Regions from separate parts of the Dendrosporobacter sp. 1207_IL3150 genome, predicted to be linked through region 1. Evidence: riboswitches for the same ligand, from Rfam matches in the RefSeq annotation. Region 1 holds a riboswitch; each other region holds the start of a gene.
The links. Region 1 has a riboswitch for cobalamin ahead of V6C17_RS06090 (sirohydrochlorin cobaltochelatase). Riboswitches for the same ligand answer to the same signal wherever they lie in the genome.
Positions count from the first base shown of each region.

Region 2: linked by a shared signal. The riboswitch ahead of cbiD (cobalt-precorrin-5B (C(1))-methyltransferase CbiD) and the one ahead of V6C17_RS06090 (sirohydrochlorin cobaltochelatase) in region 1 are both predicted to bind cobalamin.
Region 3: linked by a shared signal. The riboswitch ahead of cobT (nicotinate-nucleotide--dimethylbenzimidazole phosphoribosyltransferase) and the one ahead of V6C17_RS06090 (sirohydrochlorin cobaltochelatase) in region 1 are both predicted to bind cobalamin.
Region 4: linked by a shared signal. The riboswitch ahead of V6C17_RS07215 (nicotinate-nucleotide--dimethylbenzimidazole phosphoribosyltransferase) and the one ahead of V6C17_RS06090 (sirohydrochlorin cobaltochelatase) in region 1 are both predicted to bind cobalamin.

Region 1 covers NZ_JBAIYU010000010.1:552,107-559,643, reverse strand. Annotated here, with positions in the region: gene V6C17_RS06110 (ABC transporter permease) at 1-373, shown strand, start outside; gene V6C17_RS06105 (ABC transporter ATP-binding protein) at 389-1,315, shown strand; gene V6C17_RS06100 (ABC transporter ATP-binding protein) at 1,328-1,954, shown strand; gene V6C17_RS06095 (DUF6262 family protein) at 1,944-2,312, shown strand; cobalamin riboswitch at 2,382-2,566, shown strand; gene V6C17_RS06090 (sirohydrochlorin cobaltochelatase) at 2,733-3,569, shown strand; cobalamin riboswitch at 3,586-3,767, shown strand; gene V6C17_RS06085 (TonB-dependent receptor plug domain-containing protein) at 3,969-5,864, shown strand; gene V6C17_RS06080 (TIM barrel protein) at 5,906-6,874, shown strand; gene V6C17_RS06075 (ABC transporter substrate-binding protein) at 6,876-7,537, shown strand, end outside.
Region 2 covers NZ_JBAIYU010000011.1:54,417-61,953, reverse strand. Annotated here, with positions in the region: gene V6C17_RS07955 (2-oxoacid:ferredoxin oxidoreductase subunit beta) at 1-264, shown strand, start outside; gene V6C17_RS07950 (2-oxoacid:acceptor oxidoreductase family protein) at 264-797, shown strand; gene V6C17_RS07945 (VOC family protein) at 812-1,180, shown strand; gene ldhH (L-lactate dehydrogenase (quinone) large subunit LdhH) at 1,282-3,453, opposite strand; gene V6C17_RS07935 (LutC/YkgG family protein) at 3,453-4,067, opposite strand; cobalamin riboswitch at 4,354-4,527, shown strand; gene cbiD (cobalt-precorrin-5B (C(1))-methyltransferase CbiD) at 4,645-5,745, shown strand; gene cbiE (precorrin-6y C5,15-methyltransferase (decarboxylating) subunit CbiE) at 5,730-6,356, shown strand; gene cbiT (precorrin-6Y C5,15-methyltransferase (decarboxylating) subunit CbiT) at 6,353-6,943, shown strand; gene cobI (precorrin-2 C(20)-methyltransferase) at 6,936-7,537, shown strand, end outside.
Region 3 covers NZ_JBAIYU010000026.1:31,248-38,784, forward strand. Annotated here, with positions in the region: gene eutJ (ethanolamine utilization protein EutJ) at 33-848, opposite strand; gene cobT (nicotinate-nucleotide--dimethylbenzimidazole phosphoribosyltransferase) at 1,323-2,414, opposite strand; gene cobT (nicotinate-nucleotide--dimethylbenzimidazole phosphoribosyltransferase) at 2,444-3,502, opposite strand; cobalamin riboswitch at 3,671-3,851, opposite strand; gene V6C17_RS13065 (hypothetical protein) at 4,527-5,078, shown strand; gene V6C17_RS13070 (hypothetical protein) at 5,648-6,001, shown strand; gene V6C17_RS13075 (YdcF family protein) at 6,390-7,166, opposite strand.
Region 4 covers NZ_JBAIYU010000010.1:776,185-783,721, forward strand. Annotated here, with positions in the region: gene V6C17_RS07195 (EutP/PduV family microcompartment system protein) at 1-348, opposite strand, end outside; gene V6C17_RS07200 (BMC domain-containing protein) at 350-691, opposite strand; gene V6C17_RS07205 (response regulator) at 947-2,569, opposite strand; gene V6C17_RS07210 (sensor histidine kinase) at 2,596-3,816, opposite strand; gene V6C17_RS07215 (nicotinate-nucleotide--dimethylbenzimidazole phosphoribosyltransferase) at 3,977-5,008, opposite strand; cobalamin riboswitch at 5,274-5,469, opposite strand; gene cobS (adenosylcobinamide-GDP ribazoletransferase) at 5,595-6,347, opposite strand; gene V6C17_RS07225 (hypothetical protein) at 6,616-7,005, opposite strand; gene V6C17_RS07230 (DUF134 domain-containing protein) at 7,252-7,537, opposite strand, start outside.

The DNA.
Region 1 (7,537 bases):
AATCCGGGGCGAAATCCTTCAGTTAAAAGAAGCAAACTATATAAAAATTGCCGGAAAACTAGGCCAGAGCAAGATGAAAATCGTCGCAAAACATATGATTCCGCATATATTTCCACAGTTTCTGGTTGGGTTAGTGCTGCTTTTTCCCCATGCCATTTTGCATGAAGCGGCCCTTACTTTTTTAGGTTTCGGCTTGCCGCCGGAGCAGCCCGGCATTGGCATTATTTTATCTGAAAGCATGAAGTATTTAGCTCTGGGGATGTGGTGGCTGGCGCTTTTCCCGGGAGTAGTTTTGCTTGCCACTGTTATGCTTTTTGATTTGGTAGGGCAAAGTTTGCGTAAAATTATCGATCCCCGTAGTGCCCATGACTAAGGAGTGTTAACCTGCATGGATAAAAAATATATTTTGAAGATAAAAAATCTGTCCGTTTCTTTTACTAAGTATGAGCAAGGCTTGAGGCAGACTGAGTTAGATGTCATTCGTAATTTAAATGTTTCAGTGCGTGAGGGAGAGCTTGTGGCTGTGGTAGGCTCCAGCGGTTCAGGCAAAAGTCTTTTAGCCCATGCAATGTTGGGGATATTGCCGCATAACTGCAGTGCTAAAGGCAATATTTTGTTCGAAGATGAGCTATTATGTCCAGAGCGTATAAAAAAGCTTAGAGGTAAGAAGATTGTTTTGGTTCCGCAAAGTGTTACTTACCTCGACCCTTTAGAAAAGGTCGGCAAGCAAGTGCGAAGAGAACGTAGCGATGCAAGTGTTCGAATAAAACAAGAAGAACTTTTTGATTATTACAAACTACCACAAAATACTGCCGACCTTTATCCCTTTGAGCTATCTGGGGGAATGGCGCGCAGGGTTCTTCTTACCACCGCAATGATGGAGAGTCCGCGCTTAATTATTGCTGATGAACCTACGCCTGGGCTTCATTTAGATGCAGCTAAAAAGGCCATGCGTCATTTTCGTGAGTTTGCCGACCAAGGTAATGGTGTGCTACTCATCACGCATGATATTGAATTAGCACTAGAAGTAGCTGATCGTATTGCTGTTTTTTATGCGGGAACCACGGTAGAGGAAGCTCCAGTAGCAGACTTTCAATCAGTCAATACACTTAGGCATCCTTACACCAAAGCACTTTGGCGAGCTTTACCGCAAAATGGCTTTCATCCCTTCCCAGGCAATCAGACATACGTTAAAGATATGCCAAGTGGCTGTGCATTTGGGCCCCGTTGCCCCCAGCTAACGCCAGAATGTAAAGGGGATATCAAAGAGAAGACGATACGTTTTGGAACGGTTCGCTGTATTCATGCAGTGTGAGGAGCGATTGAAGTGATCTTAGAGGCAAAAGGAATTTCTTTTGGTTATAAAAAAGGTTTAAATATATTTGAAAACTTCGACATAAAAATGCACAGTCATGAACGAGTCGGTATTGCAGCACCCAGTGGCTTTGGCAAGACAACGCTGTGCCAAATTTTATCAGGTTATATAAAACCTGCAAGTGGGCAGGTATTGTTAGATGGAGAAGACATTTACAGTATAAAAGGATATTGCCCTGTTCAAATGATATATCAGCATCCAAAAAAATCGGTTAATCCAAGGCTGCGCATGCAAGATGTAATTGCCGAAGGTGATGGAATCGAAGACCGGATTATCGAGGGATTGGGTATAGAGCGTGATTGGTTTAATCGTTTTCCCAGTGAATTATCCGGTGGTGAGCTGCAACGTTTTTGTATTGCTAGAGCGCTAGGCAAGCGGACAAAGTTTCTTATTGCTGATGAAATAAGTACAATGCTCGATCTTATTACCCAAAGCCAAATATGGAATTTCTTGCTTCAAGAAGTAGCAGAAAGAAAAATCGGCCTGATTGTTATAACCCATAGTACTCCTTTGATGGAGCGACTGGCTACGCGGCAAGTTATATTAAACTCCCAGAGCGTTAAAGATAATGCTGAGTGATAGAACTGAAAAGCTGAAGCGTCTCCATCAAACTAGACGCGAGAGAACGTATCAACTTGTTAACGATGCAATCCAATATTTGATTTGCTCTGGCCAGCCAGTAAATTTTAACAGTGTAGCCTTGACTGCTTGTGTTGCCAAGAAGACACTTTATAATCATCCCGATTTACGTGCTAGAATTGAGGAATTGCGTGAACAGGAATTTTCGAAGCAATTTTGTATTGCTGAAGACTTAAATAACGAGAATAAAGACAAAATTATTAGTGTGCTAATTAAAAAGATTACAAAACTGGAAGCTGACAATAAGCATTTACGCGAACAGTTAAAGTTAACAGGTACAGCGTCTAGGAACATATGATTGAATTAAAATATCCCTTTTTTGATTGACAAACGGATAATCGCATGTAATACTACACATAAGTGAAAAATTTCATATATTTGTATAGGTGCCCTAAGGGGCTTAATAGGGAAGACCGGTGTAATACCGGCGCGGTCCCGCCACTGTAATGGGAGAGTAAAGCCAAGAATATGCCACTGAGATAAATAATCTTGGGAAGGTTTGGCCAAGCGATGATCCAGAGCCAGGAGAACTGCCTATATATAAGTCACCGTTTTACCCACGAGCGATGGGGAGGGGATTTGCGCAGCGTTTCTGCTATTGTGCTTATTTCGTCCCGGTGTATTTTTATACTCCGGGATTTTTATAAGGATATACTGCTATGCATGTCTCCCTTCTTAAGGTAGGGAGATTTCTTTGTTTAATAAAGGAGTTGGGAAAATGAAAAAGGCCATTTTAGTTGTTAGTTTTGGTACTACCTATACAGATGCATTGAAGCTAAATATTGAAAGTGTGGAAGATAAAATCAGGGAGGCCTTCCCAGAATATGAAGTGCGCAGAGCATTTACGTCCCGAATGGTTATCAGAAGATTGAGTGAGCGTGATGGTATTCAGATTGATACTGAACAACAAGCGTTGGCGAGGCTTCAATCTGAGGGTTATAAAGAGGTATTCATCCAGCCCCTTCACGTTGTCGCAGGGGAAGAATATGAGAAGATTAAAAGAATGGTTGTACAGTACGCTCATGTCAAGGACAAGCCATTTGACAGAATAGCTCTTGGACGTCCGTTGCTTTACTACATGGGGCAGGAAGATCACGCTGACGACTATTTAATTGCTATCAATGCCATTAAAAATCAGCTTCCGGCATTAAATGAGAAGGAAGCAGTTATCTTTATGGGGCATGGAGGAGTTCATCCGGCTAATGCGGCATATGCTGCTCTACAGATGAAATTCGCACAAGCCGGTCTGAATAATGTTTTTCTTTATACTGTTGAAGGGTTTCCGGAACTTGATACAGTCATTGAAAAACTCAAAAAGAACAAAGTACGAAAAGTAACGTTAATGCCCTTTATGCTGGTTGCAGGAGATCATGCATATAATGATATGGCTGGGGATGAGGACGATTCGGCAAAAGCCCAGTTGAATATGGCAGGCATCGAAGTAGATGTATATTTACATGGGTTAGGTGAAAATGCAGCTATTGGGGATATTTATGTACAGCATTTAAAGGAAGCCATGGAAAAACCGGCAGGACATTGCTGTCATAAGCACTAAGTAAGTTATTTACAATTAAATAAATGTTGGTATAGGTGCCCGCAAGGGCTTAATAGGGAAGTCCGGTGCAATGCCGGCGCGGTCCCGCCACTGTAATGGGAAGCGAACTCAAATGATGCCACTGAGACAAATGTCTTGGGAAGGCTTGAGCAAGCGATGATCCAGAGCCAGGAGAACTGCCTATATATCAATCACCGTTTGACCCGCGAGCGATGGGGAGGGGATTTGTACACTATTTGGTGTGCTTATTTCGTCCCGGCGTATTTATACGCCGGGATTTTTATAGGTAAACTTATTTGTATATCTCCCTCTCTATTGGAGGGAGATTTTTTGTTTGAGTACTGCTGCTGGGGTGAGGATGTTAATAATTATACAAATTTAAAATCAGGAGGAAGAAAAGTGACTATAAAGATAAGTTTGACTAAAAATATTATTTATACCTGTATTTTAGGCAGTACAATACTGTTGCAAAGCATGCCAACTACTTATGCTAACCAAGAGGGGGGAGAGCAGTTCTATCTGGATCAAGTGGTGGTAACAGCCAATCGGATATCAACAAAAGTTTCCGAGACAGCCGCCAACGTAGAAATTATCAGCCGTGAGCAGCTAGAAAAAGGAAACTATCGTAATCTAGGCGAGGTGCTGCAGCACTTACCAGGTATACATGTAAGAAGCTATGGAACACCTGGCAGCAATAGTGCCGCGTTTATCAATGGCAGTGAACAGATTATCGTGATGATTGATGGAAGGCGCATGAATTTACCTAATGGGATTGGCGGCTTTGGGATGTCAACCGCCAAATTATCCAGCTTTGTGGGAATAGAAAATATTGAGCGGATTGAAATAGTAAAAGGCGGTAAATCAGCTTTATACGGCGCCGATGCAGTTGGCGGTATAATTAACATCATTACCAAACAGGGAGAAAAGAATGAGACTACACTGAAAGTAGCAGGCGGCAATTGGGATAGCAGCAGTATCAGCTTGACTAATGAGGGGCGGCATGGTGATTCCGGCTGGTATTTTAGCACGGATATTAGAAACATCGGCAACTATAGTGATGGGAATAGTAAAACCGTAAACCATACAGGTTCTGATCAGGATGCCTATACCTTACGTTTAGATCAAAAAATAAATGATGGTGATTTGACTTTTTCGTATGAATACTTTAGGGATGAAAGCCAAGGCAATGCGATTGCCCAAAAATTTGATAAAACCCAGCAAAATAATTGGGATTTAGCATATAAAAATCGTAATGATGACGACAATGGCTATCAAGCTAGATATTATCAGAATACTAATAACCGTCGTTATGATGGTGCTGGCCATGATGTTACAGTGTCAGGTTTTAACTATCAGACAGATAATAAAGTTACTGATAAGCATTTGTTTACTGCCGGATTAGATTGGCGTCAAGATAAAATAAAAAGCACCGAGTATGGTAATAAGCAGACAGACTTGACAGGACTTTACGTTCAGGACAAATGGGACTTGAATAATAAAGTCGGGGTCGTTCTAGGCGTCCGTTATGACAACCATGACGTTTATGGTAATCAAACTACCCCTCAGGCTTCATTAAACTATAAGGTGAGCGATAAGACCTCCTATTATGTATCTTGGGGGGAGGTATTCAATGCCCCGCGTTTCGATGATTTATACTGGCCGCACTCAGTTGAAACCTGGGGTTCTACAACCTATACCTATGATGGAAATCCAAATCTTAAACCAGAAACAGGCTGGAGCAGTGATTTTGGGATTAAGCATAAGTTTGATAGCACTACTAGCGGCAAATTTACATACTTTTATCGTAAATTAGATGATGCTATTGCCTGGAAAGATATTAGTACAGTTCCCAATAATCAGCATTGGGTGCCATCCAACGTAGATAAGCGGAAAGCTGAAGGTATTGAACTGCAGCTAAGTAAAAACTTTAACCAGGCACTGCAAGGCTACGTCGGTTTCAGTTATCTAAATATCCAAAATAAGAGCGGGGACAGCGATTATAAAAAAGATGCAAAAGTACCGGATAAGACCTGGAATGTTGGCGTTCTATATTCACAGGATAAAATTAGTGCCGACATTAAGGGGACGGCGTTAATGAGGCGGGAAAATTACGATTATAACCAATTTATTGCGAAAAGTTATTGGCTGTGGGATTCAAACATCAATTATAAATTAGACAATAGTCGTACCGTATTTTTAACTGTCAATAATATCTTTGATGCTTACTATGACGGCGTTGCAGGATATCCTAACGGCGGGCGCAGCTTCCTGTTAGGCGTCAGGGCCGTGATATAGGTTCGGCCAGAGTTGATTAAATATATGAAAAGGAAATACACATGCTTCAACTTGTGAATTTATCCAATTATAGTTCCGATAGAGAACTTATAAGAGATAGTTCGCAGCTTTTACGGGCTTTTCTGAACTATCATCACCTAGACGGAGTCGAAATGATGATATGTGCGCCATGGGATGCACGAGTTCATAAAAAAGAATGGATACATGGCGTGCATCTTATGTTTTGGCCATGCTGGTTGGATTTTTGGCGGGGCGATAAGCAAGCACTGCTGCGCCAGTTTACCAATGAAGCTGACATAAAAGCTTATTATGGTACTCTAGACCCTTTGGAATGGCTGGAGACATTTCGCGAGAATATTCGCCGAGCTAAGGCGGCCGAAGCAAAATATATAGTTTTTCATGTTAGCCATGCCAAAACAGCTGAATTATTTAAATGGTCTTTTAGTGCAGATGACAATGAAGTTATCAACGCAGTTATAGAGGTTGTCAATGCTCTTGCGGAGGATATTCCACCAGGTATGGAATTGCTGTTTGAGAATTTATGGTGGCCGGGGCTTACATTGTTGGATAAGGCGGTGACAGCTAAACTGCTCGATAGTGTTAAGCATCGTAACGTTGGCATTATGCTGGACACTGGACATCTGATGAATACTAACCCTGCCCTTAAAACCGAAGCAGACGGTGTCGATTATATTATCAAGACGGTGGAAAACTTAGGAGTTTACTGTGAGTCTATAAAGGGAATACATCTGCATTGTTCGCTTTCCGGTGAATATTTAAAAAACAGTCAAGCACAGCAAGTGACTGGAGAAATTACAGTTGCTGATGTGATGGAGCACGTAATGAAAATTGATCAGCATTTACCTTTTAGAACAAGTGCTGTTAAGAGACTTGTAGACTATATAAAACCAAAGTATCTAGTACATGAGTTTATTAACGAAGATTTAACTGGCTGGTCGCAGAAAATTTTCACCCAACAGCAAGCGCTGGGATGTAACAAGGAGGGCTAAAGTGCGGCGGTTATTTTGGTTCTTAATAATTATGCTGCTGGTCATACTGCTAAGCGGCTGCAATAGAGGTCAATCAGGACTAACGCCAGGGCAGTGGGGTTATGAGTTTAAAGATTATCAAGGATATATAGTAAAGCTTCCCGGTCAGCCCCAGCGAATTGTTTCGCTGTCAATTGGTACTGATGAGATACTGGTTGATTTAGTACCAATAGAACGCATTGCCGCTTTGAGTGCTATCTCTGAAGATACGAACATATCCTGCATAACCGAGCAAGCCAAGCTTGTCGCTAATAAAGTCAGGGCCAATCCTGAGCAAATAATAGCACTGCAGCCTGATTTAGTCCTTATCCCAGATTGGCATTCCGGCGAACTTATCCAAATACTACGAGATGCTGGGGTTAATGTATATGTATATCATACTCCAACTAATATCGAGGAAGTTAAACAGTCAATTACCGAGTTAGCACGGGTGTTGGGCGCAGAGGCAAGGGGCACCACGGTTATTACTAAAATGGACAGAGAGCTAGCCGCTGTTACTGAAAGAGTTCATAGTATTCCTCATAACGAGCGCAAAACTGTAATTCGTTTTACCTTAATGGGCGGAACTGATGGCAAAGGCAGCTTGTTTGAGGATATGTGCAAACTAGCCGGGGTTAATAATGG
Region 2 (7,537 bases), on a different contig from region 1:
AACAAAGGTTTTTCAGTTGTTGACGCTATTACTCAGTGTCCGATAGGTTTTGGCCGTAAAAACAAAATGGGCACAGCGGAAAAAATGATGCAATGGCAGCGTGACAATGCTGTGACTGTTCAGGCTGCAGCTAAATTGGCTCCAGAAAATATGGAAGGTAAATTTGTTATCGGAGAGCTTCATAACTCACCGGCGCCTGAATATACTGCTGAGTACGAAAAGCTTATTGTCCGTTTGCAGCAGCAAAAAGGAGGGCAAGCATAATGTGGGAGATTAGTTTAAGCGGTACAGGCGGTCAAGGTTTAATACTAGCTGGGATTATACTGGCTGAAGCTGCAATATTAGATGGCAAAGAATCAATACAAACTCAGTCTTACGGTCCGGAAGCTCGCGGAGGGGCTAGTAAATCTGATGTCATTATCAGCAATGAGAGTATTGACTATCCTAAAGTATTGGCAGCAGATATTTTATTAGCAATGAGCCAAGAAGCTTGCAATAAATACGTTAAGAAATTAAAACCCGAAGGTAAACTGCTTATTGATACCACTTTTGTTAAGCAGCTTCCAGAAACGACTGCTGGGGTTTTATCATTGCCAATTACAAAAGCTGCTCGAGAGGAACTAGGTAATGCTATGTTTGCTAATATTATCGCTCTTGGTGCAATTGTTGGCGCGACTGGCATTGTAACTGGTGAGTCTTTGCTTAAGGCAGTTTTACACCGCGTACCAAAAGGTACTGAAAGTGTAAATACAAAAGCATTAGAGATAGGCTTGGCTATGGGTAAGGGAGAAGCCTAAATTTGGAGTCGAATATGTTTAAATGTGCTCATGTCGGTATTGTTGTTAGCAATACCGACCTTTCTGTTGACTTTTATTGTAATGTTTTGGGTTGCAAGCTTGTAGACAGTTATCAAAACAGCTTTATAAAGCTCACATACCTTAGTTCAGGAAATTATACAATCGAGCTAATCCAATATGCTGACAAAGACAATAGAGTAGGATCGGGTGCTGTTGATCATTTAGCATTTAAGGTGAAGGACATCGGCGAAGCTATAAATAAACTTAAAGGTGTTAACGTCGAGTTTATATTCACTGAACCTAAGCTCGTTAATAACAAGAAGATAGTATTCTTTAAGGGGCCCGACAGTGAGCGACTTGAATTAATACAAGAAATAACGTAAAAAAACCGACTTCATATGAAGTCGGTTTTTTTCCATAGTTTATGAAATAAGATCGGCATACACTGTGTGGTATGCCGATCCTATTAATAAAATGACTAAGACTAATCTTTAATGTTTTCAGCTAAAATTTCAGCTACATGCTTAATTTTTACGCTAGGCAATTGTTTATCAAGACCGCCTTGAATTTGCATCATGCACGCAGGGCAACCCACGGCAATGACTTCAGCACCACTGTCTTTGATATTTTGGATTTTCTCTTTAAGGATTGGCATTGAAAGTTCAGTATATTTAACCCCGAACGCTCCAGCCATACCGCAGCATTTATCGCAGTTATTCATTTCTACGAAGTCATAGCCTTTTGCTGCTTCGAGCAGTTTGCGAGGCTCTTCAAAAATATTTAGACCACGTTTCATATGACAAGAATCATGGTAAGTTACTTTTGTTCCGCCTGCCACTTTATTCAAGCGTCCTGCCTTAGCATATTCTTCAGCGACAAAATGGCTGAACTCACGGACTTTATGAGCTATCTTCTCAACACGGTTTTTCCATTGAGGGTCATCGTGGAAAAGTTCAACATAGGTTTCGTGCCAAGTTTCAGCGCAAGTAGGACAAGCCGAAAGGATAACATCAGCATTAGCTGCTTCGAACGCTTCGATATTCTTTATCGCAATGCTTTTAGCCGTTTCCTTGTCTCCCATACCTAGTACAGGTTTACCGCAACAGCTTTGATCTTCAGGGAATACGACTTCCATATTAAGATCATGAAGCACTTTATATACTGATTCACCAGTTTCAGGGAATATAAAGTCAATATTACATCCGCTGAAGAAAGCAATACGCTTCTTAGGATTTGCGATTTTTCTGGTGATTTTTTGAACTCTATCACGGAAAGGAGTATCTGCTACAGCTGGAAGACTGCGATCTTTTGCTAAGCCCGCGAGGAAGAGAGGTAAGTGGCGAATTACTTTGCCTGATTGGAACGGCTTTTGACCAATAGCTGCTAAACGAAGCAAAGTATGGAATACTTTACGATTTGCTAGAACGTTTTCAAAAACAGCCTTAACTCCAAACGGAAGACCATTGTCTTTAACTCTTTGTGATCTTAATTCTTCAATAAGACCAGGAATATTCATTTTTCCAGGGCAAATTTCTACGCACTTACGACAGCCGATACAAAGTTCATTAATTTGTTCGAAATCACCCATGCTGTGAAGGAAAGCAGTTAAAATTGCACCAATACCGCCCGCGTAGATATGTCCGTAAACGTGACCACCAACAATTGTATAAACAGGGCATACATTGAGACAAGACGCACAGCGAACACAGTTATATATTTCTTTGAACTTAGGATCTTTTGCAGCCTTAAGACGGCCGTTATCTAACAAAATAACATGAAGTTCTTTATCTTGCTCGATCCATTTACCATCTTGCTTAACAATGACCGGAGTTTGTCCAGTAGTCATTGTCATATAACTAGTCATACGCTGACCTGTTGCGTTACGAGGTAATGTCCGGAGAATAGGAGCAGCATCTTTAATTGTTGGAATAAGTTTCTCATAACCAATAATTACAACATGGACGCGAGGAAGGGTAGTAACTAAGCGTGCATTACCTTCATTTGTTACTAGACCGATAGCACCGTTTTCAGCAATGCCGAAGTTAGCGCCTGAGATACCCATGTCAGCAGTTAAGAACTCAGTACGGAGCGCTTTACGGGCAGCCTGTACCATGAAAGGAATATCTGTTGGAATTTCCTGCTGTAGTTCTTTTGAGAAATATTCAGCAATTTGTTCTTTATTTAAGTGAATCGCAGGCATAACCATATGAGATGGTTTGTGTCCGGCAAGGGAGATAATCCATTCGCCTAAATCTGTTTCTTTAACATGAAGTCCGGCTTCTTCTAAAGCATGATTTAGATGAATTTCTTCGGATGCCATAGACTTGGACTTTACGATGCGTTTTACATTAGCTTTTTTGCATAAATCAATTAAGTATTCTTTTAGAGCGTCTCCGTCTTTAGCACGGAAAACTTTACCGCCCCGTTTAATTACGGATGCTTCAAACTGATCTGCAACCGCATCAATATTATTAACAGTTTCGATTTTCATTTGTCTAAACTGTTCACGTAAAGCATCAACGTCTTCGACATTTTCATATGCTTTAGCACGTGCGATAGGATATGCTGTTGCAAATCGTCCTAAAGCTCCACGTAATACCTGGTCATTTAATTTTTCATTTATTTCTCTTTTTATATCACGATTAGTATTTTCCATTATTTCACACCTCCGTTGATATCTTCATCAACAGCAATTAAAATTAAACGGCTTGGTCCATGAACACCAATAGTTAAAACACGTTCGATATCGGCTGTACGGCTTGGGCCTGTAATAAAGCTTACATAGCCATCGTCATATACTTTAGAAATCACTTCAAAAGCTTCGGAAATTCCAGGTACGATGTTATTAGCGTTCATGAAAGCAATATGTATCGGCGGAAGCATAGTTACAACACGAGCTTCGTATGAAAACCCGTCCATACAAAGACTTCCGGACTCACCTATAGCAAATTCCACTGTTGAAATACCAATATCAGCACTTTCCGCATGCTCGGCTATATCAAACTTATCATTATATACTGCTATACCGAGTGCTTTTAGTTCTTCATTAATATTTGCAGCTTCTTGCATTGCACTATTAACCGCAACAACTTTTTTAGCATTAGTGAATTTCGCTAGGTTAGTAACGATTTCTTTTGCTTCTGCAGCTGTTTTTACTTTAAAAATCTCGGTACTAGCATTCTTAGCATTTTCTTCAAATGCAGCCCAAAATTGCGGACCAACTTTTCCGGCAGGAAATGCTGATTGCCAGTTATCACTTACTTTTTTCATATTTCCACTCCCTTGTTCACATATTGGTCATATATTAGACCAATCAATACTAAATAACTATTCTGAATAAGTTGGAAAAATCCTTTCTTTTTTTTATAAAAAATCCTACATATTTTACGGGAAAATCCTACATGATGTCGACTGCATTAAAAATAAGTCGCTTCGAGTGTTGAAATCGGTAAGCGATAATGAAAAATTTTACTGATTTTTGTTGTTTTAGCAGGAACTTAATGCAATTTATGGAATATACTATAGTTATTATTTATTTGACTTATAAATGTTAAATGAAATAGAAGAGGAAACAGGTGCAACTGCTTAAAAGGGAAGTCCGGTGTGATACCGGCGCGGTCCCGCCACTGTATTTGTTGAGTATGTCAGCTTTATGCCACTGGGGTAACCTGGGAAGGTGCAGACATGCGATGATTCAAGCCAGGAGACCTGCCTGTTTTAACACACACCGTCATAACTCCGAATAGGAGTGAAACGACCTACGGATGATAGGCAGGTGGGTAATATTCTAAGCAGTGCTTATGTATTGTTTATTTTAATACCCCCTGACTATAGGGGGTTTTTTAGTTTGTCAAAAAAATTACGCTCAGGCTTTACTACTGGTAGTTGTGCTGCCGCCGCCGCTAAAGCTGCAGTGTTAGCACATTATGGGCAGTTTCCAAACATAGTCGAAGTGCTTTCTCCTCAAGGCAAATTAATATGTGTACCAATTGCTAGCAGCTTTAAAAAAGATACCGGTGGTTTTGCCAGAGTTATTAAAGATTCAGGCGATGATCCCGATATTACTAACGGAACAGCTGTTGAAGCTGATGTTAGAATAACTTCGACACAAGAAATTACAATTAAAGCCGGCAAAGGTGTTGGTGTTGTTACCAAGCCTGGATTAGCTGTCGCTGTTGGCCAACCTGCAATTAATCCAGGACCGCATTTTATGATTACCAATGCTTTACGAGAAGTGCTGCCCATAGATTGCGGGGCAGAAGCTGTTATATCCATCCCCGCCGGCGAGACACTTGCTAAGCGAACTTTAAATTCAACACTTGGCATAATTGGCGGTCTTTCTATTATCGGAACTACAGGTATAGTTGAGCCAATGTCTGAAGAGGCCTTCAAAAATTCATTAACTCCGCAAATTAGTGTGGCTAAAGCCCAAGGATATGACACATTAGTTCTAGTCCCCGGTAAGATTGGTCAAGATATAGCAATTAACAAGTTCTCTCTGCCTGCCGAGGCAGTCATACAAACAAGTAATTTCATTGGACATATGTTAGAAAACTGTGTCAACCAAAAAATTAAGAATGTTTTACTGTTTGGTCATCTAGGTAAACTTGTTAAAGTTGCAGCTGGTATCTTCCATACACATAATCGCATGGCTGACGCCAGGCTGGAAACACTAGCTGCGTACATGGGGGCAGCAGGTGCACCGCAGTCAGCGCTGCAGGAAATTCTAGCTTGTACTACTACTGAAGCAGCCTTACCGATAATCGAGCACTATAAGATGGTGTCGGTTTATGATACCTTGGCAAAGCGCGCAAGTGAGCGTGCGATGCGTTACGTATTTGGAGATTTAACAGTTGGAACAGCTATTGTAACATTAAAAGGTGATATTTTGGGTTATGACAGCTCTGCAATTGAAATAGGAGGAACTCTGGGATGGAATATAAAATAGTAGTCGTCGGTATCGGACCTGGGTCTCCCGACTATTTGCTTCCTATTGCGAAACGTACTATTGATTCTGCCAAAGTTATCGTTGGCAGTAAACGTGCTCTTGACACATTAGCTACTCATGATTGTGTAAAAAAAGCAATCCAAAGTGATATAGCAGATGTACTAGATTTCATTGAAATGAAATCTAGTACATCTGATGTTGTTGTCCTTGTCTCGGGTGATCCAGGATATTACAGCTTGCTGAGTGCACTAAGGGGAAGGTTTTCACAAAACCAATTAACAGTAATACCAGGCATCAGCTCGTTTCAGCTTGCATTTGCCAAGCTTGCGCTGCCTTGGCAAGATGCTGCTTTAGTAAGTATGCACGGTCGTGAACCGGATGCCGAAAAGCTAGAGTACAAGCCAGGGAGAAAACTCGGAATTTTAACTGATAGTATAAACAATCCAAAAACTATTGCGACACGCCTTATGAATATTGGCTGGCCGCCAGAGAGTCTGGTGTGGATTTGTGCAAACCTATCTTATGAAAGCGAAGAGATCATCAGTGCAAATCTCACCAATGCTAGTCTTATTGAGGGATTTTCGCATTGCGTAATGGTGGTGAAAGCATGACACATTTTATTGGCATAGATGATGAAAAATTTATACGCGGTAATATTCCCATGACAAAGTGCGAGGTGCGGATATTAGCGCTGGCAAAAGCAAAAATCAAGTCAACCGACGTAGTTTTAGATATTGGGGCTGGCACAGGCTCTTTGTCAGTTGAAGCAGCCCTGCTTGCTCCTGAGGGTAAAGTATTTGCAGTTGAAAGAGAAGCTGAAGGAGTAAGCCTAATTAGAGCTAACTGCGATAAGTTCGGCGTTTCTAATATTGCTGTCATTGAGGGGAATGCTCCTGATGTCTTAGTTAATATTCCTCTTTGTGATGTTGTTTTCGTTGGAGGAAGCGGCGGCAAGCTAGAAGAGATAATAGAGGCGGCCAACAATTTACTAAAAATCGGTGGACGAATGATAATTACAGCTGTAACGGTTGAGACTTTATATAAAGCACTGCAAACTGTTCAGGCAAAAGATAACTTTACAGTAGAAGCTTTTGGGGTACAGGTTTCAAGAATCCGAAAAGTTGCTTCATATAACATGCTTCAAGCAATAAATCCGATTAATATAATTTCGTGTCTAAAAGGAGGCCAACATGGCTAATATAGGTAGGTTTTTTGGAGTCGGAGTTGGCCCTGGATCACCCGATCTGCTTACCTTAAGGGCAGCAGAAATTCTTCAAACAGCAGATATAATATGTATACCTCGTTCAAGTGATAAAAATGATAGTGTAGCACTCAAGGTTGCAAAACCTCATATTTCTAGTACAGCTGAGATAGTTGAAATTTCCACGCCAATGGTTCGAGATAAAGAAATTTTAAACGCTGAATGGCAAAGTGGAGCTCAAAAAATCGCGAAATATCTTAAAGACGGTAAAAACGTTGCCTTCATAACAATTGGAGATGCAATGCTGTTCAGCACATACACCTACCTGCTCAATAAAGTACAGCAAATTATCCCTGATGTTTCAGTTGAAAGCATACCAGGTGTAACCTCTTTTTCAGCAACAGCCGCGCTGCTCAATCGGGCCTTAGCTGAAGGTAATGAAAAACTTGCAATTGTTCCCGCAATTGATGATCCAAGTGAACTTAAACCTATTTTAGCAACTTTTCCTAATGTAGTTTTAATGAAAGTAGCCAATAAATATGAACAAATCTTAGATATTCTCGAAGAACTTGGACTTCAAGATAAAGCTGT
Region 3 (7,537 bases), on a different contig from region 1:
TTTAGCTGCAGTGTTTTTAGGTTCAAAATTCATCAGCCATACATTGCAATTCCTAGAGGTGTAACTAACAGCGGATGGGGTGGAACATTAACTTCCCTGCCAAATGCCTTGCCGAACTCGTCGCCAAAACCAGTTAAATATGCAGTCCCTCCTACAACATAAACTGGATATTCATCATATTCATCATGACCAGCTAACATATTCTTTACAATAGTAGCCATCTTCTCTATTACTGGTATGATAACCGGCATAATCCTTCTATGGTTTGCAGGTTCTTTTTTTAATTCTTCAGCTTGCTCAAATGTTATTTTGTAAGCTCCGGCAATAACAAGTGATACATGCGTACCACCTGTAGGTTCATCTGCAGTAAGTACCAATTCACCATTTTTAAGCACTGCAATCCCAGTAGTGCCACCGCCTATATCTACAACAATTCCATGCGATATATTCAAAGCTTTGGCAGCTGCCACCGGCTCGTCTATTTGACATACAGGTTCAAGACCCGCCCCCGCAATTACATGTCCACAGGCAAGAGCATTACGTCCTACAGTACCTGGCGGAATAGCAGTGGCACCCTTATCCAATTCAATACCCAATACCAGTTCAACTTCCTTTTTTAACTCTTCTACAATTGTCGTAGCACCGCTAAAATCTACGACTAGACCATCTTTGACAACTGAGGCCCATCTCATGCTTCCGGCTACCGGATTGCCATCAGCATCTGTCACAACTAATACAACATCAGCCGTTCCAAGGTCAACCCCAACCCTGTAGGGACCAGGCAATTTTTCTGCCACATTATTTTGAATTAGGTAATATAAGCGATTGATCTTTTCATATGCTTCCATTTTAATCCCCCCAGATACGATTCCGGCAAAAATTTTGAGTTTAAATAAATCTTCCCCTAACAAACTATATAATCCTGTTGTTCTAATCCTAATATAATAGCATCTTATTTTAAAATATTGCTCAAATAGGCTGTACCTATATTTATAAGAAATCATAATCCAGATAGACAAATTAAAAAGCTGCTCCCCCAAGGGCAGCAGCCTTCTCATAAGTAATAACAGAGCACTAACAGGTTATTGAACAATCATCTTCACAGAAGAAGCATAATAGGATGATAATTATAATAATTATCCAAACGCAATTATTATTTCGTCCACCAAAGCCGCCAAAGCCCATAATATCTTCCTCCTTAGTAAGTACTTTTCGGTAGGCTACTCTATACTATGCACTGCTAATTCATATTGACACTTGCAAATAAAAAACGACCAGCCGTATCTTTTCGATGCGGAGGTCGTATCATTCTTTAATATAAACTAATCTTTGACATCTTTACTTTGCCTAAGCGCTCCCGGGCCATCCTGAGCTACAGCTACTTCAGCTTCACCAAAAGTTTTCATGTCGTTTATCACGTGTAATGAGGCATTAATAAGAGACATTCCAAGAACAGCTCCAGTGCCTTCGCCTAGTCGCATATCCAATTTTAGATATGCAGGTACACCAATAACTTCTAAAACTTCGGCATGAGCAGGTTCTACTGAAAAATGCGAACCAACTAGGTAATCTTTTACTTGCGGCGCAATTTTAACCGCTATTAATGCTGCTGCGCTTGTTATTAAACCATCTAAAACAACTGCCGCACCGCTGGATGCCGCACCTAATATTACTCCAACCAAGCCAGCAATTTCAAATCCTCCAACTTTAGACAATACATCGATAGGATCATTCTTATCTGGTGAATTAACCTCAATTGCTCTTTTTAATACACTTACTTTTCTATCTAGTATTTCATCACTAATGCCGGTACCACGTCCAGTTAATTCTTCTAATGTCTTTTTACTATAACAAGCAACAATCGCCGTACTAGGGGTTGTATTAGCTATACCCATTTCACCTAGACCGATTACACGAGAGCCTTTAAAAGCCTCACCCTGGGCTATTTTTATACCTGTTTCAATTGCTTGCTGAGTCTGCTCGCGAGTCATCGCCGGCTCTTTTGCAATGTTCTTTGTGCCACAAGCTATTTTTTCTTGATGTATATTTGTAAGCTGTGATAAATCTGCCGCTACACCAATATCCACAAGAACAAGACGAGCACCAATATGTTCGGCGAAAACATTAATAGCAGCTCCGCCTTGGCAAAAATTCTGAACCATCTGGGCTGTTACTTCCTTAGGATAGGCACTAACTCCTTCATCGGCCACACCATGATCGCCGGCCATTAAAATTACGCTTTTTTCAAGCTTTTTTGGCCTTGGATTACCAGTAATGCCAGCCATTTGTCGAGCTATATGTTCAAACGAATGTAAACTTCCGAGCGGCTTAGTTAAATTATCAAGTCTTAATTGACACCTATCCATAGCAGCATTGTCTAATGGTTTAATTAAAGAAATTATATCTTCAAACATGCTCATGTCCCCCTCGTTTTGGCAGTGTACTATACCTGCTTCGAAACCCCTGCATTTTCAAAAGTTGCCATATTGTTTAGCATCTTAATTGAAACACTTAGCATGTCAACTACCATCGAAGCACCAATGGCTTCTCCTAAGCGAACTCCCATGTCTAAACATGCCTTCAAATTGAGTTTGTCCAATGCAATAACATGCGCTGGCTCACCCGAAAGATGTGAAGCAAATATGTAGTTTTTACTTAATGGGTGAATAGCATTAGCGATTAATGCGGCGGCAGTAGTATTTAGGCCATCTATAACTACAGCACATCTATTTGCCGCACAACCAAGAACTACCCCTGCCAATGCACCAATCTCAAAACCGCCGACCTTTGCTAACACGTCAATTCCGTCTGCTCTATCAGGCTCGTTCACTCTTAAGGCTTCACGGACAATATCGATCTTAATTTTCATCCTGCTGTCAGATATACCAGTTCCCCTGCCAGTAACTATTTCGGGAGCAAGTCCAGTAAACGCTGCAACAATAGCAGCACTTGATGTTGTGTTTCCTATTCCCATTTCGCCAAGACTGAAACATGTATATCCTTTCTGAACTCGGTCATTAACAATTTCGATGCCAGTTTCTATTGCCTGTATAGCCTGTTCACGTGTCATTGCTGGTCCTTGCGTAAAATCTTGGGTGCCATACGCAATCTTTCTGTGCCATAATTCTGGTACATGAGATAAATCTCCAGCAACCCCCATATCAACTACAACCATATCAGCACCACAGAAGTTAGCAAAAGCATTAGCACTTGCCCCCTTAGAAACAAGATAGTTGGCAGTCATGTGAATTGTTGTTTCTACTGGATAAGCACTAATACCATGCCTTGCTACGCCATGGTCCGCCGAAGTCACTACCATACAGCAGCGTGGAACTTGTGGCACGATCTCTCCCGACACCCCAGCATACTGCCTTACCATTTGTTCAAGTCTCCCTAAACTACCGATAGGTTTTGTAAGATTATCCAATCGATTTTGCACTTCTCTCATAACATCAGTATTTAACGGAGAAATTCTGGCTAATGTTTCTTTCAATAAACTCATAGTATCCCCCATTTTAGACTTATATCATTTAAAAATAAAGACGGCTTACTCAGTCTCAAAGGACGGCGCAAGCCAGTGTAAAAAATAAAACGACGACCTTTTTGAAAATAATACCAAAAAAGCCGACGAAAATACTCTTTGTGTATTACACCAACCTTTCCTCGAAGGTTTGTAATAACGGTGAAGGCAGGTCTCCTGGCTCCCAGTTCATCGACTATTACGCCTTCCTCTAATGAGTGGCATTGTAATGTCTTCCTGGTACAGTGGCGGGACCGCGCTATCAGCAAATTGCTTAGACTTCCCTATTATCCTCCAGCTGACTGGAGGCACCTTGACCGTATATTTTTTATTAAATTGTTGTCATTATAACAAATTTTTACCACTATCGTCAATTATAGACTTATCAATTATATATAAACTCATCTCTATCGAATCTATTAAAATTTAACAGTTATTAATTTATATGAGTACGGAGAAAATAATTATTGCGGAGAAGAGATGAAAAGGCTTGATTTATACGCAAAGCGCCAATAAGGGAATACGAAGCTATTAATATGCTCGGACTCCATTCGGATGCACTTGCGTATAGCTAAAGGCCAGTCATACTCTTAATCCTTTCAATACGACGGTCCTAGGGCCGTCGTTATTTTTTCATAAAATCATTATCATCAGTTTACCATCTAAGGATAAAAACTCAGTTCTGGAAAAAGTGCGGCAAATGATGTCTCATATACTAATTCAGGAAAAAAAACAAATTGAACTCGAGAATTGTGTCTATAAAGATGACTTGACTTACATACATACTTAAACCGACACCAATCGCAACGATTCTGTTTATAGTAAAGCTTGCCCCTCATACAAAAACCTCCCGTTAGTTTTACTATAAAGTATGCATTAACATAATAGGTTGTTCCTTTGTACTCGGTAAACTTATCAGGTATTAACTAATTATTTCTAGGTATTTTACTGCTGTAAAAAAAATAGTTATAGGAGTGATTAGTAAAAAACCTTGGAGGCGATGCCAATGATTATTTTTAGGAAAAAACATTTACTATTAATAGCACTCTTAGCTTTAGCTATCCCAATAGTTTTGATATCGGGTCGTGTTACAAATAAGATAATGATAAATAAAATAAATGTTTTACCGGCTCCTAAACTAGAATCACATGATTTAAAGAATGAAGATTTAAAGACATATACTAAAAGATTAATGTCATTAGAACGCGATATTGAACGACTTTATACTGAAGTAAGAATAGAAAAGCAATCTACAGAAGAGGTATATGATAAGTATCAGCAAATCAGAGTAAAATTACGGAAATTGCATGTGCATAATAGTGATACAGATAAATTTAGACTATGGCAAGAGCTTGCATATGCTAACTCAAACATCATAATGCTTGTTCAATCCTTAGACGCAACTAACCCAAACTCTAAAGAAAGTGAACAACTTGAAAAAAGAATATCATTTACACTAGAAGCATTTAAGTCCTCGGCTGACGATATTATTAACGATAGAATTGAAAAACAGCAGCTAAATACAGATATTCAGGCTATTTTCGAAATTGAAGATTAAGTTTTATTACCTCGATTTTAAAAACAGTACTTATTTATTTTATACATCTAAATAAAATACCACTGCAAGACTTTATCTTGCAGTGGTATTTTAAATTCAGTCGATAAGTAGATTAGCAATCTGTGACGTCGTCTCCGCAACAGAAGAAAAATAACAGGATAATAATGATTACGATAACGATACCACTATTACCGCGTCCTCCACATCCACCAAAACCGCCGAATCCCATTATAACTCCTCCTTGTAATTTGATTTTCTTGGGTGCACGGTATCCTATGATCAATGTAATAAATTTGCTACATACCAATACAAAAAAATTAATTTATATCGCTTTTTATCCATAATTTTAACATTACGTATTAGGCATAATGAGCTAGTTACGGCTAAAAAATACTACAACCAATGAATTATTATCGGATAAGTAAGCCTGAATTCCTTAACTACTGCATTATAGCTTTCGTAACTCCAGTATTACTGTCGCATTATACTCATAAACTGCTGATATGTTGGCTCGGAATGATAAACTTTCCGCATTGTCACAAAAATAATGTAGGATCGAAGGAGTTGCTATGTCTGCTTTTTTAATTAAATATATCATCGCCGTATTTACTCTTTGGGTAATATCATCCAACCATGATGAGCTCTACTATCCAAAAATATACCATTTTTTTATTACAAGCTTAATTATCGCCGTGACTGGAATATTAATGTCACGAATCCCGTTAGTTACACAAACGATTTGGATGAATACTACTTATTATGTGTTTGTAGCTGCACTTGCTATTTTTTTAATCTCATTCTTTTTGCCAAACAGCTACGTTACCTTGCATGGTGCCTTTTTCACCGCATCAATAGTTGGACTCCTAGAGTTAATCATTTATTTAGTAGTACGCCGTCATAGAAAACTAACAAACGGAGAATAGCGAAAAGAAAAAAACTCATAGACATAATAGAGTTGAGTTGCATATACTTTCCTTACTTGTTTTATCACCGTCAAATAGATCAATCTGAAAATTGCCATTTGCGGTAACTAATCCAGCTCCTCTAACACCTAAACTGCGGATTGGCTTATCCCATTTATAGCTAGCATTGAATAAGGCAGTTCCTATGAGTAAAGAGGAAATAACTGCCGCTTGATTTGGGTTATAATTCTATATCACAGTTGTGTTGCCGTTAAAAAAATATAAGAAATTAGGCATGTTAGAATCCCTTTAAAGATTCTAGCATGCCTTTTTTATGTCTTATATTCCCTATTAGCTGACTTTATGTTAAAGTTCGCAGTAAATTCATAAGAGAATTTGCTTATTTTATTTATGTTGTTTTAAAAAAAGTAGTACCACTTAAAGCTTTAATAATCGCAAAATATTCACGAATCGAATAATTCAGCCTAACTAATATAGGGCTAATACTAGATTTACCATCATAATCTAACTTTAAATGTTGAGCTAATAATTTTGCCCTTAACATATGATAGTCACTAGTGATAATTAAGAATCTTGGTTTTTTATCGGAAAGTGACAAGGCTATATTATTACTAAATTTGAGATTTTGCATAGTTGTCGTAGATTTATCTTCATAGATTATTCTTTCAGCATCAATACCTTTATATATAAGGTATTGGCCCATAGCTTCTGCTTCTGATATGGTTTCACCTTGCCCACGCCCTCCTGAGACTATTACCTTAGATGTTTTGATTTTTACAAGATAATCGTATCCCGCATCTAGTCGACTTATTACAGTATTTGAAACTTTATCGCCATCTAGTCCTGCCCCTAGAATTACTGCATAATCAACATTACCATCAGTATCTGAGTTCCATTCACTTATAATTAATGCTTCAATACAAATAAAGGAACTATAGAATAAAACTATCCCTACTAATGCCAATTTACGCAAATTTTTAACCCTTTTACCTGAAGTGTAATTTAACACATAATGGTTTAAGGAATATATCATAACTAGAGATATCCATGTACCTAAAATAAATAAAGTTCCATATGTAAATCCTAAGAATAACATAAGCACTATGACAATTGCTAAATAGATTAAAATAGAAACTAACATAGTTTTATTAATTGTTGCTTTCATATTCGCATAACACTCCAAATTTATCTTGTGAAACCTTAATATAAGATTATAGGATAATGCTCGAAACCCTTTATTTTATTAAACATCCTCCATATGAGGGTTGCGCCGACTATAAAAAACCATTATTACTGCTTATCACTATTTTACTGGGTAAACTTTATTATCAGATTTACACACAGAGCATATTCGAAAGCTAGTTAACGCTGGACTTGTATTTCAAGAACAAAAAATGGCAAATTTTAATTTACAAAAGAACCGCTTCCACAATATGCACTACATAAAAAGACCGAATTATGAGAAGCGCTTATTACCTAGAAATATATTGATATATTTGTTTGAAAATGTCTTGATTTGTTTTTTGAATACGTCGC
Region 4 (7,537 bases), 220 kb from region 1:
AACTTCTCTCAGGCACTCTTGTGCCTTCTCTCTATTGGCATGTGGTAAATCAATTTTAGTAACTACCCCAACTAATGGGCGGGAAAACATTCCGGCAAAACCTGGCGGCAAAGTTGGCCGACAGTCGGCCGCATCCTGAACAATAAGTACAACCTCAGCTTCTACCGCGGTTACTAAAAGTGCTGAATAAAATCGAGGAATTTGGCAGTACTCACCAGGTGTATCAATTGCCCCATCATAAAAGCAGATACTGTTTGTTTTGCCTGCTTTAGAATCATCCTGATTCAGAGCCTTAATTAAAGAGGTCTTGCCTGCCCCAACTGGTCCAACTAGCATAACCTTCTTCATATTACGACCTAGTAAGCTTGGCGCCGGTAAAGCCTAAGCCATTCGACAATACGTTGATTACCTGTCCTAGAGCGGCTTCAATAGCTGATACAGGACCAGTAATAACTAGTGACCCAGTAAAGCGATCCATAAAGCCGATTTGGACATTTGCTGTTTTAGTTGCCACATCGGCAGCAATTATCGCAGCTTCACAAGGGGTAATCGTTAATATTCCAATAGCTGAACTGTTTGCAAGCCCTAATTTTTCACACAGTTCTTTCTTAGGGTTGGCAATCAGATGGGCCAAAGTTACTTGTTTGCCAGGTACATATTCCTGTACTACTCTTGGCTTATCTGGAGTCATGCCATTACCTCGCAATCTTCAAAATGTTCTGTATTAATAAAATATGCTTGTTTTCCTTTTATACCTTGAGTAGATATTGCGTACTAGCTGTACTTATTTGCCTGCAAAAAATAGGGACTGCCCCCAATGGGCAGTCCCTATTTTTGCTATGGAAGTTTATTGCTGATTTATATTGCACCTGTGCTATTGAAAGCAAAAAAAGACTGTATAATTACAGTCCTTTAATATTATGCGTACGCACCAGGTCGCGGACTATTATTCTTTATGACTAATTTTACGCAGTTCATTACGATACTGATTAGGAGTCATGCCAACCTCCTGCCGGAATACACGACAGAAATAACTTGCATCATGATAACCCGACTCGGCGGCAACACGTACAATTGTATGTTCATGGCATTGCAGCATTGACTTTGCTTTATCCACTCTGGCTTTAGTTAGAAATTCAACAAAATTGCAGCCTTTCTCCTGTTTGAATAGCCGACTGAAATAAAATGGGCTTAAATGCACAGATTGTGCTACTTCTTCTAAAGATATGTTTTTATGGCAATTTTTCACTATATATTCGCTAGCCTTATTTACTACCCTTGTATTCATGCCTCCACGGTTTTCTAGCATATTATCAAGAAAACTATCCAAAGAGTCAAACATCCATCGATAAACCTGGTCTTTTGTGCCGCACTGGATTAAACGACTTATATGGTCAAAATTAAGCAATGTCAGCTGCTCTAAATTGGCGCCGCCCTCGATGGCAGATCTAGATAATACTATAAGAAGCTCCAGCACTGAAGCTTTTATTGTATCTATACTGCTGCATTTTGAGAATATCTCATCTAGGAGCTTAGCAAGCGATTCTTTCGCCTGCCTCCGATCACCGCAGCGAACTCGGTCAACCACAGTGCGTTCATTCTGAAATGGATAGCGAAATGGCTGCCCACTAAGATGAGGGATATCTTCGATATGAATAATCTGGTTATCTCCTAAATAGAAGCGTTGGCGCTGTGCACTTAATGCTTCTAAATATGATTTATGGAAATCTCTTGGATCGCTGTAATATCGGCCTATGCCAATGGTAACGCTTATGCCCATCGTACTAGAAACAGTTTTCCGAATGCTGTTTGCAATATTCAGCGCATCTGTTTTAACCAGGCTCGCCTCTTTTATATCACTGCCGATTATTATTATTATATTATCACTGCTAAACGGAGTCACCAGAGTACTCGGACCGGCTATCTCGGAAGCAATCTCATAAAGCTGTTGTTTTACCAATTGTTTTTTAAATTCTGGTTCACTTTGAGTCAACTGCTTAAAATTATCAACATCCAGCACCATAACAATTCCCGATTTTACTTCTAACCCTAGGAAAGCAGCACGCTCGTAAAAGTGTTCCAGCTCGGTTATACCGCCTGATATCAGGTCCTGTATAAAAGACATTTTTATATACGGCGCTGCTTCCTGCAAACTTTTGCGCATTTGCTTGTCTTCTTTAATGCGTTCTTTTGCTTGCTTTACATCCTCAGCAACAGCCTGAAGAGCTTTGATTAAATCTTCTGGACGCAACGGTTTAAGAAGATACTCAACAGCACCTAGCTTTAGTGCCTGCTTAGCATATTCAAACTCATCAAAAGCCGTTAGCATTATGATTTTTGCATCCGGCAAAATTGCTCTAATAGCTTTTGCCGCCTCTAAACCATTCATTTCCGGCATTCTTATATCTAAAAGCACAATATCTGGTTTTTGCTGTGATGCTTCGCGAATGGCGGTTGCTCCATCACCAGCTTCACCGATTATGTCAATGCAGGGACAATGCCTTGTTATGATATAACGCAAAGCTTGCCGTTCGAGTTGTTCATCATCTGCTATTAACAATGTAATCATATATTAACTTCTCCTTTGGCATTATACTAAGACTGGCAAAGCGGAAGCCTAATATAGATACTGGTTCCTTTACCCATTTCACTTTCCATCCTTAGACCATATTCGCTGCCAAAATGATGCTGAATTCGCTTGTGTACGTTAATAATTCCTAGGCCTGTTGTCTGCCCCTTTGTATGTTTCCTTTTTTCCGAACGGAAAATTGAATTTATTCGCTCTTGTGACAGCCCTATTCCAGTATCGCTGACAACCAGCATTAAGTAACCTTCATCGTTGCTTGCACTTATGTGGATTTCTCCCCCATCCTTTTTGGGCTCAAGTCCATGGATTATTGCATTTTCAACTATCGGCTGCAATGTCAGTGCCGGTATGTGTACATCCAAAACTTGAGAGTCTACATTAACTTTGGCATTTATTCTATCACCAAAGCGTGCCCTTTGGATTGTCAGATAGTCACTTATCGATTTAACTTCTTCCTCAAGGGTTCGCAGCTCTTCAATATCACGAAGATTATTACGAAGTAAATCGGACAGCGCATAAACGATCTCTTGTGTTCGGCTCGCACCTTCCAATAAAGCAAGTCTGGCAATTGTATTTAAGGTATTAAAGAGAAAGTGCGGATTAACCTGGGACTGCAAAGCCTTTAATTCTGTTGCCCTGAGCAGGTTTTCTAACTCGGCTTTAGCCCTAATTTCATCCATAAGCTGCTTCTGGACAATGTTAGCAACCCCAATTTCGACAATGTAGTTAGACATTATATAAATTAAATCTGCAGCAGCTTTAAGCCTGGCCCCCTGGATTATATCGACTTTATCAAATAGTTCACTAAGCTTATCATTATCCCGCTTAAGAGAAGCTGTCAGCTTATACATCTCACCTTTGGTATCATAGTCTTCCTGAGGTGAAACAACTTGACCGGCTAATAAGGCCCCAACATATTGATTCTGAACAATAATTGGTGCTGCTAAATCAGTTAAACCAGCATGGCAATGATATACATAGGGCCGCCGGCTTTGTAAAGCCTTTCTGCCCCCTCGGTCATCACAAGCCATACAGCGAGCAAGACCTTCAAAATCGGACCTAATATATTGACAAAATTCCGTAAAATTACTAGGTTTAGTAACAGGCATCCCTTCAACATCAACTATAACAGCAGCTAACCCTGTTGCTTCTGAGAACTTATCTTGTATCTCCTGCAATACCTGAGTATTTACAATTTCACCAAGAGTAAAGCGATTATAACCTTGCACAAAGGTTCCCCCTATGAATTAAAGTTCACCGAATTGTAGGAATTTTCTCATAGGGTATTATTTGGATTAAATATAAAATTTTTCCTGCAAATGACAAGATATTGTTATTTCAGAGCAATTAACTTTTACGAAACTCTCGAAACACTACCATCAATGCTAGCTATATGGCTACCTGCGGCTCACCTGCAACATTCAGGTCGAAATCTGACAACCTAGCCATGTTAAGAAGCGTATATGCAGTGGTTTTAAGAATAGATACCATTAATACAGCCCCTGTACCTTCGCCTAACGCCATATTACCGCGAATAATTACATCATCGGCTAGGATATTTCCTAGCAGCAGTGCATACGCCATACCAGGCTCTTTAGACATATGCGACGGTATAGCGTACTTTTCAATATCACTGTTAAGCTTCGCAGCACAAGCATAAGCCACTGCAGTTATAAAGCCGTCGATGACGAACGGAGTTTTACGCTGCGCACATTCAAGCATACCTGCACAAATCGCTACAATGTCAAAACCGCCTACACACCTTAAAATATCCTCGACTCCTTGCATCGCAGCTTTGTGACGTTCAACACCTTTACTTACAACTAAACGTTTTCGCTTGAGCAAATCATTGTTTGCCGGGCTAGCCCCATAACCAACTAAAAATTCTGGAAACATCCCTGTCAAAGCATGAAGTACCGCAGACGAGGTTGTGGTATTCCCGATTCCCATTTCACCGAACGACAGTAAATTGCAGCCCTGCTTGCTAACCAATTCTTCTACTATATCTTGCCCAGCCTTCCACGCTAAGTAAAATTCCTCGTTACTCATAGCTTCTTGCTTCATAAAGTTCTTACTTCCTAAAGCAACTTTCTTATCGATACCTACAGCAACGCTGTTATTAATGCCAACGTCAACAACAGTATATGGAATACCATTACTGCGACAGAAGCAGCTTATCGTCGCTCGCCCATCAACCATATTCTGTGCTTGCAAGTAGGTTATCACCGGCGGGTAAGCAACTACCCCCTCATCAACAACCCCATTATCAGCCGCAAAAATCACGTGATGCGGGCGTACTTCTGAATGCTTAGTTTCCCAAGCCAAAAGTATCTTCCGAAAATACTTTTCTAAGAGTCCAAGACTGTTCGGCGGTTTAGCCGCACCATCAATTAAGTCGTTCACTGCTGCTTCGTAATCCATAAAAATATCCCCCTCTATTTTAGTTTTTAATATTCTTATGTGTTAACCACAGAGTACGCAGAGGTCGCAGAGTGGACGCAAGTGTAGGTTATAAAATTCATGCGCGATAATATCTCGACCAATTCCTCCGATAACCCTCTGCGTACTCCGCGTACTCTGCGGTTCAAAAAATCATCCCCACAAAAATAAATACCTAGCCCAAAAAGGCTAGGTATTTAAAATTTAAAAACCCTATCCTTCTGGCATTACCCCTTGCGCGGAGGTAAAATGTCAGCCAAAACAGGCAGGTCTCCTGGCTTACGGATCTTGAGTCTCCTGCGCCTTCCCGGCAGCCCGGTGGCATATGCAGAAGACTTCCCCGATTACAGTGGCGCGACCGCGTCGTTTAAGGGCTATAGCCCTTCCGTACTTCCCTATTCTCCTCTTGGTTTAAAAGAGGCACCTGTTTGGTGGCAGTATATTAAGTTGTTTATTTTTCTATTTCTACCATATTATGTGATTTCCTATCAGTAAATGCGGGTTAGCAAGATGTTGAAGCGTAAAGTAAAAAAAATGCTATTTCTAGATCGACATACTAACTTTTTAATTAAAATACGAAGGCCATCAACACAGCAACCTCGGTAACTTCTATAATGGCGCCATATACATCTCCAGTCATGCCGCCTAATTTATTGGAGATATAGCGGGCAACTAAAGCAGCCCAGCTAATTGCTACTATCCCAGCAATTAGTGCAGTATTGCCTAGCGGAATTAATAGTGCTAACGTAAATATGCCAGCTATATAAATAGTAGTTTTATCTGAGTATTGGAAAAAAGTCTTCCCAAGACCATTGGCCCGAGCATATGGGAATTTAGTTATTGCCACAACACTAGCCATCCGACCTATAACCGGCATTACAAATAAGGCGGCAGGCAGCTTTCCTATTGGGATGTCTAAAATAAGCGAATACTTAAGTAATATCAGCAGGCTAAACCCAATCGCTCCAAAAGCTCCAATGCGGCTATCTTTCATTATCTCCAACATTCGTTCTCGCGAACGACCCGAAAAAACCCCGTCTATAGTATCCATAAAGCCATCGCAATGCAGGCCGCCTGTGATTACAATTTCGATTATAATCAAACTTGCCGCTAGTAAGTGCATTGGAAATACTTCAAACTTATATTGCTGTACTCCATAAGCCAAACCAGCCAAAAGAATGCCTATTATGCCGCCTACCAAAGGAAAGAACTTAACACTTCGTCCAAATGCCTCAGGCGACCAATCGGCGTGTTTACTAACATAAATTCGCGTCAAAAACTGAAAGCCGGTAATAAAATCGCCGCATAGCTTTTTAACCAACCATTACACCGCCTCGATCATTTTACTTATACTTTCACTAAATTAATTAGCTATCCTTCAGCGTAATAATCGATCGGCAATATAGTCCTGCAATTAGCTAAGAAAGTACATAGATTGAATGTGACGTAAGTGTTCTTGAATAAAGTGCACCTTATTATAAGCGCAAGTCAGCGCCAGCAGCGTTAATAAGGTACCGTCTCCCCTTCTCAGCTTCCTTAAGAAGATTAAAAACCCTTGCGAAATCTCTTCCGCAAAGGTTTTTAATCTTCTATTCCAAAAATTTTATGGTAGCATTAGGCAAAAACTTTTTGGCTGCTGCAAAAGTATCTGTAAAAAACTCTTCGTTTTCAATTGCCTGCTCAATATCTGACCGCTCAATTATAGCGTATGGCTTAAATTCACCTAACATCGGATGCTTTACTGCAGCGTCTAATATACCGACCTCTACACTTTCAATGCTTACTCCATTGGCAATGAGAGTGTATTCGCCTACTGTTTTTCCGTTCTCAGTAATTCTTAAACCGAATTTATTTTTGCGACCAGCCATTGCAGATTCAACTATTCCGATAATATATGGATGTTTTTCTTTTAAGTGCTCTAAAACCTTGCGGCGGAAAGAGACAAACTTTTCTTTTATCAATACATCAACTTCAGTCATTTTCCAGGCCTCCTTATTACATTAAGTCATCTTTTAGAGTACCCAAAATGGTTGTTAAGAATGTTACATCAGATTATTTTCTATTATCAAAAAAAGGTACAACAATAAAATATCGGTCTAACCTTCAAAATCTCAAGAAAGTCAGACCGATATTTCTTCATAATTACAGCTTGCTTTCATATCCGGCCGAAAAACCAGACGTGCAATTGCATAAGATTCCTATACCAATTAAAACAGTTTTAACTATTATTTGTGGTTACTGCAGCAGCCATGTCCATGTTCATGATCACCGTGCTGGTGCCCACCGCAAGCATGCTTAACCCCATTTTCTAACTTAACTTTCTTCATGCTGCCACAAGTCGGACAAGCAATTTCATAACCATGTTTGCCACCTAGTGTACATGGTTTCTCCTCCCACTGATGTGCACAGTCTACGCATTCAAAAATTCTGTTAGTCATTATATAATTACCTCCCTCAATATTTATTATCTGCCCTTCTAATAAAGCGAGTGCCACTTTCCTGCGAGCCGAG